2 regions of the Paenibacillus dendritiformis genome follow, and region 2 is predicted to be linked to the other one. Evidence: riboswitches for the same ligand, from Rfam matches in the RefSeq annotation. Region 2 holds a riboswitch; the other holds the start of a gene.
The links. Region 2 has a riboswitch for magnesium ahead of mgtE (magnesium transporter). Riboswitches for the same ligand answer to the same signal wherever they lie in the genome.
Positions count from the first base shown of each region.

Region 1: it holds a riboswitch for magnesium, as region 2 does, so the genes downstream of both, L6439_RS29875 (cation-transporting P-type ATPase) here and mgtE (magnesium transporter) in region 2, are expected to answer to the same signal.

Region 1 is NZ_AP025344.1:2,899,423-2,904,090, reverse strand. Features, by position in the region: gene L6439_RS12695 (barstar family protein) at 151-426, opposite strand; gene L6439_RS12690 (ribonuclease domain-containing protein) at 443-874, opposite strand; gene L6439_RS12685 (hypothetical protein) at 1,119-1,346, shown strand; M-box (ykoK) riboswitch at 1,420-1,589, shown strand; gene L6439_RS29875 (cation-transporting P-type ATPase) at 1,888-2,277, shown strand; partial or broken gene L6439_RS29870 (P-type ATPase actuator domain-containing protein) at 2,271-2,474, shown strand; gene L6439_RS29865 (HAD-IC family P-type ATPase) at 2,620-3,132, shown strand; gene L6439_RS29860 (HAD family hydrolase) at 3,156-3,680, shown strand; gene L6439_RS29855 (HAD-IC family P-type ATPase) at 3,668-3,892, shown strand; gene L6439_RS29850 (cation transporting ATPase C-terminal domain-containing protein) at 3,894-4,493, shown strand; gene L6439_RS12655 (YmaF family protein) at 4,584-4,668, shown strand, end outside.
Region 2 is NZ_AP025344.1:5,278,412-5,283,079, forward strand. Features, by position in the region: gene L6439_RS23445 (FtsW/RodA/SpoVE family cell cycle protein) at 1-1,039, opposite strand, end outside; gene ftsW (putative lipid II flippase FtsW) at 1,080-2,189, opposite strand; M-box (ykoK) riboswitch at 2,372-2,546, shown strand; gene mgtE (magnesium transporter) at 2,931-4,262, shown strand.

The DNA.
Region 1 (4,668 bases), 2.4 Mb from region 2:
CGGGAACATCGGGCTTCATTGGACCGCTCCCGGCTCCCGAAATGCACAAAAAAACCGTCTCCTCACAAATGGTTGCGGCGATGCCTCCATCTGGTCCAGAAACGGTTTCTTTATCTGTTTGGACGGCCCACGGCCCTTCCGTCCGTCTATTCAAGCTGTGACGACAAACGAAAATCCTTCGATGTCCTCGGCCGCCTCCTCGAACAACTCCAGCAGCTTGCGGCCGTACTCGCCCAATCTTTGCTCGCTTGCCTCATAATCGAGCCAGGTGACCGTTAGCGGCAGCTCGACATACCCGGTCAGACAATCCCAGAGCGCATCCAGGTTGCGGCCGTAATGCTCCGGCAATTCCAGCGCTTCCTGCAGGAACGCATGGAGCTGTTCCTTGCTCTCGATGGAGCTCCCCTCCAAGACGACATTGCGCACGGAGCGTCCCCCTTTCTCATTCTATCGGTTCGAACGTCTCATAGTGGTCTTCGGTCTTATAGATCAGTCCGTCGTTGGAAAACACAATTCTGTCCTTTCCACGATGGCCCTTCGTATAGTTGATATCCGCTTCATACCAGATTCTGCCCTTTTTCTTGGGCAGCTTCCCTTCCCGGTTGCGAAATATGTCGCCGCCGATGCTTTTGCCTGGAGCTGCCTCGTGCAGATTGCCTTGGCGGGCATCCCAGCCCAACCTCCTCGCTTCCTCCTTGGTGATGAAGTTATCCGGCAATTGCTTGTGCGCCTTGATATAGCTCGCAACCTCTTCGAAGCCGGTCAGCTCCTGCTTGCCCGAATCCGGAATGGCGGACGGCTTGCTGTCCAGACCGCAGCCGGCCAGCAGCAGCAGGCTCAATAGAAAGACCAGTACGGATTTGATGACTTTCAACGATGTCTACCTCGCTTCGCTCTTCGTAGAGCAGGAGGCTTCATGAATGCACTTCCTGCCCTCTCGCTGTAGTATCATATATCTTGGCCCTATTTTCAAGCCTTTGCCTTGCGAATGCCTCTCTCATTCCGCATCTAACAAATTCTAGGTCACTATCTGCGGGTAGAATGTCCAATCAAGGCCAAAACGCCTTGCATATGATGCCATTAGGTTCGACACTAATGAGAGAGAGGAGCTGAGACTCATGTCTCATGGATGCAAAGGCGAAGAATTTTGCCCGACAAAAGCGGTGTTCGATCCGCCGCAATATATCTTCAACAAAATGTATCATCCACAGAAGGTCGAAGTCATCCACCCGATCGAGATCATTAATCAACATTTCTGCGTGCCGGTATTCAAGCATGTGTTTCCCGTAAAAGAGAAGGATGTATTTTGCTCCAGCGCAAAAAAACGGAGAAGAGCAAGAAGATAATAAATATTTCCATTCCGCTCCTTATCATTGACAAACGGATGAGACCAGGCATATGATAACAACGTAAATTTCATCAATTCCTCGTTAGGTGAGGCTCCTATACAAACATAGGCCACTGCCCGGAAATATCGAAAGATACCAATGGGTAGAACAGGAACTGCCGGATTAAGGCTTTTCTTAAGGTGGCTAAGAGCGGACGCTCTTTACGTTGTATAGTGCTAAAACTGGACTAGGGGGAGCAAGCGCCGTTATCTCTATTTCTGCGTGTATTCAACCCTCTAGCTCAGCTGGAGGGTTTTTTATTGACTATCAAAGGGGGGAATATGTCCATGGACAGTGGACCGAGCAGCTATCAGCCGCATAGGCGCCAACATCCTGCACTGAGGAAGAGCCGTCTGCTCGCCGCTCTTCAAGCGATACCCGACTTATTATATTCCCCCGAAAAAAATCGATGGCGGCGGGTTTATTTAAGTATGCGTATGTGACTTGAACGGCATCGGTATACGGTTCCGGCTCCCTCTGGATACAGGGGGAGCTTTTTATGTTGATGTTCAGAACGAATCGATACCGTGGGGATTCCTTCCGAGATGACCTGCGAGAGGAGGATTTGACAATGGCACGTATAACGAAGCGCAAAAACGATCTGGCGCAAAAAATCACGCACCGCCTCATTCAGGCATCCATCTCGCTGCAAGAAGATGTTCTGGAAGAATGGAACACCCGCCCTCAAGGTCTGACCGAAGCCGAAGCGAAGGCGCGGCTTGAGCATTACGGCAAAAATCTGGCAGTTCGCGGCAAGCCGCCTGCTTGGTATATTCAACTGCTGTCGTGCTTCGCCAACCCATTTATTTTGATACTGCTTTTCCTGGGGCCTTTTCCTGCATCGCGGACCAGGATATCCAAGCCGTTCTCATCATCGCAACGATGGTAACCGTCAGTGTCATCATTACGTTCACCCAGGAATTCCGCTCGGCGCGCACGGCCGAGAAGCTGTCGGCCCTGGTCCGGACGACTACCTCGGTATGCCGGCAGGGACGCCGCCAGGAGATCGACAATGAGCTGGTTCCCGGGGATATTATCCGCTTGTCCGCCGGGGACCTGGTTCTGGCTGACGCGAGGCTGATCGCCGCCAAAGATGTGTATGCCGGCGAATCCGCCCTGACGGGCGAGGCGCTGCCTGTCGAAAAATTCGACACGCTCCCGGAGGGCATATCCCGGCTGGCGATCGCGCGCCGAGCCTGCGAATGCGCTTGGGCTGACGAATATATGCTACATGGGTACGAGCATCATCAGCGGCTCGGCGACGGCCGTCGTTGTCGCCACCGGTTCGGAGACTTATTTCGGTTCCATGGCCAGCCAGCTGACGGGCAAAGCCCCGTTCACCAGCTTCGATCTCGGCGTGAAGAGCATCACCTATCTGCTGATCCGCTTCATGCTGATCATGGTTCCGGTCATTTTTTTGGTCAGCGGATTCACGAAGGGCGATTGGTGGGACGCCCTCTTGTTCGGCCTGTCGGTAGCGGTCGGATTGACGCCGGAGATGCTGCCTGTCGTCGTGGCCGGGAATCTCGCCAAGGGAGCGGCGGCGATGGCCCGCAACAAAGTCGTCGTGAAACGCCTGCACGAGATCCAGAATCTTGGCGCCATGGATATTCTGTGCACGGACAAAACGGGAACGTTGACGGAAGACCGGATTATTTTGGAGGAGCATCTTGACATCAATGGCAATCCGGACAAAAGCGTACTGGATTATGCCTGCTTAACAGCTATCATCAGACCGGCCTGACCAATCTGCTCGATGCCGCCATCTTGCAGCATACCGAGCATTCCCACATGATCGACCGCTATGCGAAGCTTGATGAGATTCCATTCGACTTCAACCGGCGCCGGATGTCTGTCGTCCTCCGCGAGCCCGAAGGTGACCATCTGCTCGTATGCAAGGGCGCGGTGGAAGAATTGCTTGACATCTGCACGCATGTCTACGAGCAGGGCCAGATCGTCCCGTTCACTTCCGCACGCGCAGCCAAGGCGCAGCGCCTCGCCCGCGAGATGAACGAGGACGGATTGCGCGTGCTGGCCGTCGCGGTGAAGCGGACCCCTTCCCGCGATGAACCTTACGGCATCCCGGATGAACAGAATCTTGCGCTTGTCGGCATCCTCGCCTTCCTTGATCCGCCGAAGCCTTCCGCCAAGAAGGCTATCCGGGCGCTGGCAGACCATGGGGTAAATGTGAAAGTGATCACGGGAGACAATGCGGCCGTCGCCTGCAAAGTATGCAGGATGTCGGGCTCCGCACCGAGGCGGTTCTGCTTGGAGACGCCGTGGACGCCCTGACGGATCAGCGGCTGGCCGAGATCGCGGAGTTGACCACCGTGTTCGCCAAGATCAATCCGCTGCAAAAAGCGCGAATCGTTCGCGTCCTCAAAAGCAGAGGCCATACGGTCGGGTTCATGGGCGACGGAATCAATGACGCCGTGCCGCTGAAAGAAGCGGATGTCGGCATTTCTGTCGATACCGCTGTCGATATCGCCAAGGAAGTATATTAAAATGACCGCGAGTTCCAATTTCGGCAATATGTTCAGCGTTCTGGCCGCCAGCGCCTTCCTTCCCTTCCTGCCGATGCTGCCGATTCATCTGCTGCTGCAAAATCTGTTTTTTGATATTTCCCAGCTCTCGATTCCGTGGGACACAGTGGATAAAGCGTATTTGCGGAAGCCTCAAAAATGGAATGCCAAGTCAATCAGCAGATTTATGGTGTTCATCGGCCCGATCAGCTCGCTGTTCGATATTACGACATATGCCTTGCTGTGGTACGTCTTCGCGGCCAATTCCGCAGACCAGCAAGCTTTGTTCCATTCCGGCTGGTTCATCGAGGGCTTGCTGTCGCAGACGCTGATCGTTCATATGATCCGCACCGGGAAAATACCCTTTGTCCAAAGCATGGCCAGCACTCCCGTGCTCGTGTTGACGGGACTGGTCATGGCATGCGGAATCGCGCTTCCTTATACCGGAATGGGCGCCGCCATCGGCCTGGTGCCGCTGCCGCTGTCGTTCTTCCCGTGGCTTATCGCGACGTTGCTCTGTTATTGCGCGCTGACCCAGACGATCAAGACCTGGTATATCCGCAAATTCGGGGAGTGGCTGTGAACTCCACAAAAATTGCTTGACTTCCGCGGTAACATCGAGCTGCCCGCATCATACGATGTGGGTAATCATCGATGGAAGGAGATTATGATCATGGAAGTTCCGATTACCGGATTTGTGCATCATAGCGAGGAGGGAAACATGCACTCCCACAAGTTATATATTACTTCGTGGAATG
Region 2 (4,668 bases):
AACTGATGAACGGTAGCGAAATGCCGGTCAGCGGCAACAGGCCGATATGCATCCCAATGTTGACGAAGATCTGGAACAGCAGCATGCCGGCCAAGCCGACAACGAGATAGGAACCGGCCAGCTCCCGGCTCTCGCGGGCGATAAACAGCATGCGGAATATAAGCAAATAAAAGAATAGCAACAGAATCGAGGATCCGATAAATCCGAATTTCTCGCCAATGACCACGTAGATGGAATCCGAATAGGCGTACGGTATGTAGCCGCGTTCAACGTAGAAGCCGGAATTTCCGCTCATTTGACCCGAGCCGATCGCGTTCATGGCGTTATTGACATGCCACGATTTATCCGGATCGAGTCCGGGTTCAAGAAACGTCTCGATTCTGGACAATTGATGGGGCTTCAACAGGGTGGCCAGAATGTCATAATTCGCAAAATACAGCCAGCAAACGCCCCCGACCGGCAAGCCCATCGACGCCAGCAGCAGCAGCATATGCAAGACGCGGATATTCCCCACCCACAGCATGACGGGCAGGACGGCGACGAACACGAGCGCCGTGCCCAAATCCGGCTGCTTCATCACGAGGAAGGCCGGAACGAAGAACACGGCGCCAATCGGAAGCAAATCCTGAAGGAACCGGAGCTTGTTGCCGGATCGCTTTTGCAGCAGATTGCAGGTGACAAGCACGGCAGCGATTTTAACCAGTTCAGAGGGCTGAAGCTGGAAGCCTCCGATTCTTATCCAGCGGACCGCTCCGTTAATATTTTCTCCGGTGAACATCACGAAGAGAAGCAGGGCAAGCCCGATTCCATATAAAATATAAGCGGCGGCGCCTGTGAATATCGAGTAGTCGAGCATGGCGATCAGCAGCATGGGGATAAGGAAGAGAACGAAAAAGACAAGGCTGTACTTGTATAGGCCGTCGAGATTCGTGCCGGAAGTGGCTTGATCTACGGCGACCGTCCCTAGAATCATCAGACCGAGCAGCACAAGGAGCGTCGGCTTGTCCAATTTTTTGAGCTTGCGAATATAAAACATCATGTGAGTACCTCTAGTTCGCAGATTAGGTAAGAAGGCGTGCCTATTCGCGCTGTCTCCGATCATTATCGCGCGAAATATTTAACAGAATGCCGGCGCTCGCCATGCATAACAAGAGAGAAGAGCCTCCATAGCTGATGAACGGAAGCGGCACGCCCTTGATCGGCATCGCCCCGGTCACCGCCCCCAGATTGAACGCGAATTGGGCAAATATCATGGTAATGATGCCTGTTCCGAGCATAATCCCGAAGGGCTCATCGCTGCGAAGCGCCGCCATAAGGCCCCGCCAAAAGAAAAGAAAAAAACAAAATAAAAGCAGTAATCCGCCCACAAATCCGAATTCCTCTCCGATGACGGCAAAAATAAAATCGGTGTGCGCTTCCGGCAAATAAAAAAGCTTCTGCACGCTCTGGCCGTATCCTGTTCCGGTCACTCCTCCGTGTGCCAGCGCGATCAAAGACTGAATCAATTGATAGCCGGCTCCTTCCGGATCATCGAACGGATTCAAAAACGACATAATCCGTTGATACCGGTAGCTGCGGCTGAAGGCAAGAATGACCAACAGCACCCCAAAACCCCCGCCAAGCATCGCGATATGACGCATATCCGCCCCGCCGATAATAATAATGGTCATTGACAGAATCGAAATGATCATGACCGAACCAAAATCCGGCTGCAGCATAATTAGAAGCAGCATGACGCCAATGACCGTGAGAATGGGCAGCAATCCCCCGGAAAATAAGCGAATCCGTTCTCCCTTTTTGCTGATCATATGCGACAGGTAGATGATTAAGGATAGCTTCGCGAACTCGGCCGGCTGGAACCGCATCCCGCCCACATTGAACCATCGCGTGGCGCCATTCACCTTGATGCCGTAATAAGGGACGAGCGCAAGCAGCACGATCGAGAGCAACAACAAGAAGGGGGCGGCCTTGCTCCATTTTCGAAACGGAATATTCATGAACACAAACATAGCGGCAAGTCCGATGAGAGCGAACAACATTTGCTTTGACGCATAATAGGACGGATTTTCATATTTGAGACTGACCACGGCCGAGCTTGCGCTGTATATCATCGCCAATCCGAACAGAACCAGCAGCAAGGTCACAAAAAGGAGCAGAAAGTCCGGCCGGCCTTTGATCGTTTGCTTCAAATGAACTCACCTCGAGCATCCTCCATTATTAAAACGTTAGCGTGATCGAAAATCATGCCTCACTGATCCCCAGACACTACTCCAGTGTATGGACTCCTCCCCCAAAAGAGGTTATGAAAAGGTTAAAGTTGTTCCCTGGAGGTTGACAACATCCACAGCCGGTGTTAAGGTTGACAATGTCATAAAGACCTTGTTAGGTGAGGCTCCTATGCAAACATAGGCCACTGCCCAGAAATATCGAAAGATGCCCATGGGTAGAACAGGAATTGCCGGATTAAGGCTTTTCTTAACGTGGCTAAGGGAAGAAGGCTTCTCTTTACGTTGCATAGTGCTAAAACTCAACTAGGGGGCGCGGGAATGTTCTATATTTGCGTGCATTCATCGAACCCTCTAGGACTCCTGGAGGGTTTTTAGTTTATTCTGCAAAGGGGGGAGAACACTCAATGGATAGTAGTTCCAGTAATCCGTCATCGAATCAAGTTCATAATCTTGCGAAGAGGGAGAATGAGGTTCTCTTTACCCTTACTTGTGATTCATGCTGCATTCATCACGCTGCCCGGTACCGGGGCAGGTGTATTTAAGCATGCATAGATGTAAGCAGTGAGTGTAATGAAGAACAGGAACTACAAGCTCTCCTAGGCGCAGGGAGAGCTTTTTTGTGTCTGCTTGCCGAATGGAGAGCAAGCAATCATACGCGGAAGGATGTTTGCGATAGGAGGAATAAACATGGTTCAAAAATGGATGATTCAAGATTTGAAAGATAGACTGGCCGAACAAAAGCGGGATGGCCTCAATGAGTTCCTCGCCCGGTTCCAACCTTATGATTTGGCCGAGATGTTAATAGAACTTGAGGAAAGCGAGCAAATTCAATTTATTGCCAAGCTTCCGGCTGCCTTGGGGGCGGAAATTTTGGAATATGCCGATCCCGAATTGCAGTACCGAATTTTAGACCGCGGGACCAAGGAGACAGCCGCTTCCATGCTCAATGAGATGTCCAGCGATAAAGTGGCCGATCTGCTGCTGGCCATCCATCCACATCAAGCCGGAACATTATTGGAGCTGCTGCCTGCCGATTACCGGGAGAAAATCAGCGCTCTGATGCAATACCCGCCGGAGTCGGCCGGGAGCCTGGCTACGGTAGATTATATTGCGGTCCGGAATTATTGGACGGTGGAGCATACGCTGCAGCATGTCCGCAAGGTTGGGCAAGACGCGGAAATGGTATCGTACTTCTATGTGCTGGACAATAACGGCAAGCTGGTCGGGATCGTGTCGCTCAAGCAGGCGATCCTCGCCAAGGCCGGCGCCAAGCTGGAGGAAATCATGCTCAAGGATTTCGTCTCGGTGTCCGCCCGGATGGACCAGCGGGAGGTTGCGACGATTTTATCCAACTATGATCTGGTGGCTCTTCCCGTCGTAAGCGAGGAGCAGCGAATGATCGGGATAATCACCGTCGATGATTTAATTGACGTTATCCATGAAGAAGCGACGGAAGATTTTCAGAAAATGGGCGGAAGCCAGCCCTTAGAAGTACCGTACTTTAAAAATTCCTTCTGGAAGCTATTTCGCAAGCGAATCGCATGGCTGCTTGTCCTATTCGTAGCCGAGGCCTATACGGGGAATGTGCTGCGCTACTTTGAAGATACGCTGTCGGAAGTCATCGCGCTCGCATTCTTTATCCCATTGCTGGTCGGGACGGGCGGCAATACGGGAACCCAGACCGTAACGACTCTCGTTCGCGCTCTGGCGCTCGGGGAAGTGAAGCCGAAGGATATATTCAGAGTCGTTCGCAAAGAGGTGGCGACCGGTCTCATTCTCGGACTCTGTATGGGCGCAGCCACGTTTCTTCGCGCCCAGCTGCTCGGCGTAGGCTTTGATATCGGAAGCGTCGTTGCCGTCACGGCGATTTTCATCGTGATCTGGGCCTCTCTTATCGCGGCGGTGCTGCCGCTGGTCCTGCACAAGCTTAGAGTCGATCCGGCCGTCGTCTCCGGACCGTTCATTACCACTCTGGTGGACGGCACCGGGCTCATCATCTACTTTACTCTGGCTAAGCTGATGCTGAACTTGTGATGAATCCGGGACAGCCCCGCATCTGCTCGCGATCGCGAGTACCGAATCCGGCGCTGCCAATGGAGAGCCCCATTCCGAGCCGGGATGGGGCTCCCTGCGTACACCTCCTCCCGTTGCGGCCGTCCGGGTCCGATCCGCGTTCTCCCAGTCCTTGACTGAAGCATATGGCCGGCGGCGCTCTTCATCGGTTCAGGGGCGGATTGATAGACAAATTTCCCGCGATCGGCGAGAATAGAAAAGGGGTCGGACCGAAACGGAATCCCCGATTCCCGTCGGCCTGACCGCCTGGCCCCATGGCATAGCAACGGATTGAAAATGAAATGATGTCATCATCGCCTATGGTACATTTTCATTATTTTCGAACCGCGATGCGAGAATAGCTTGTGATTAACGGAGGAGATACCCC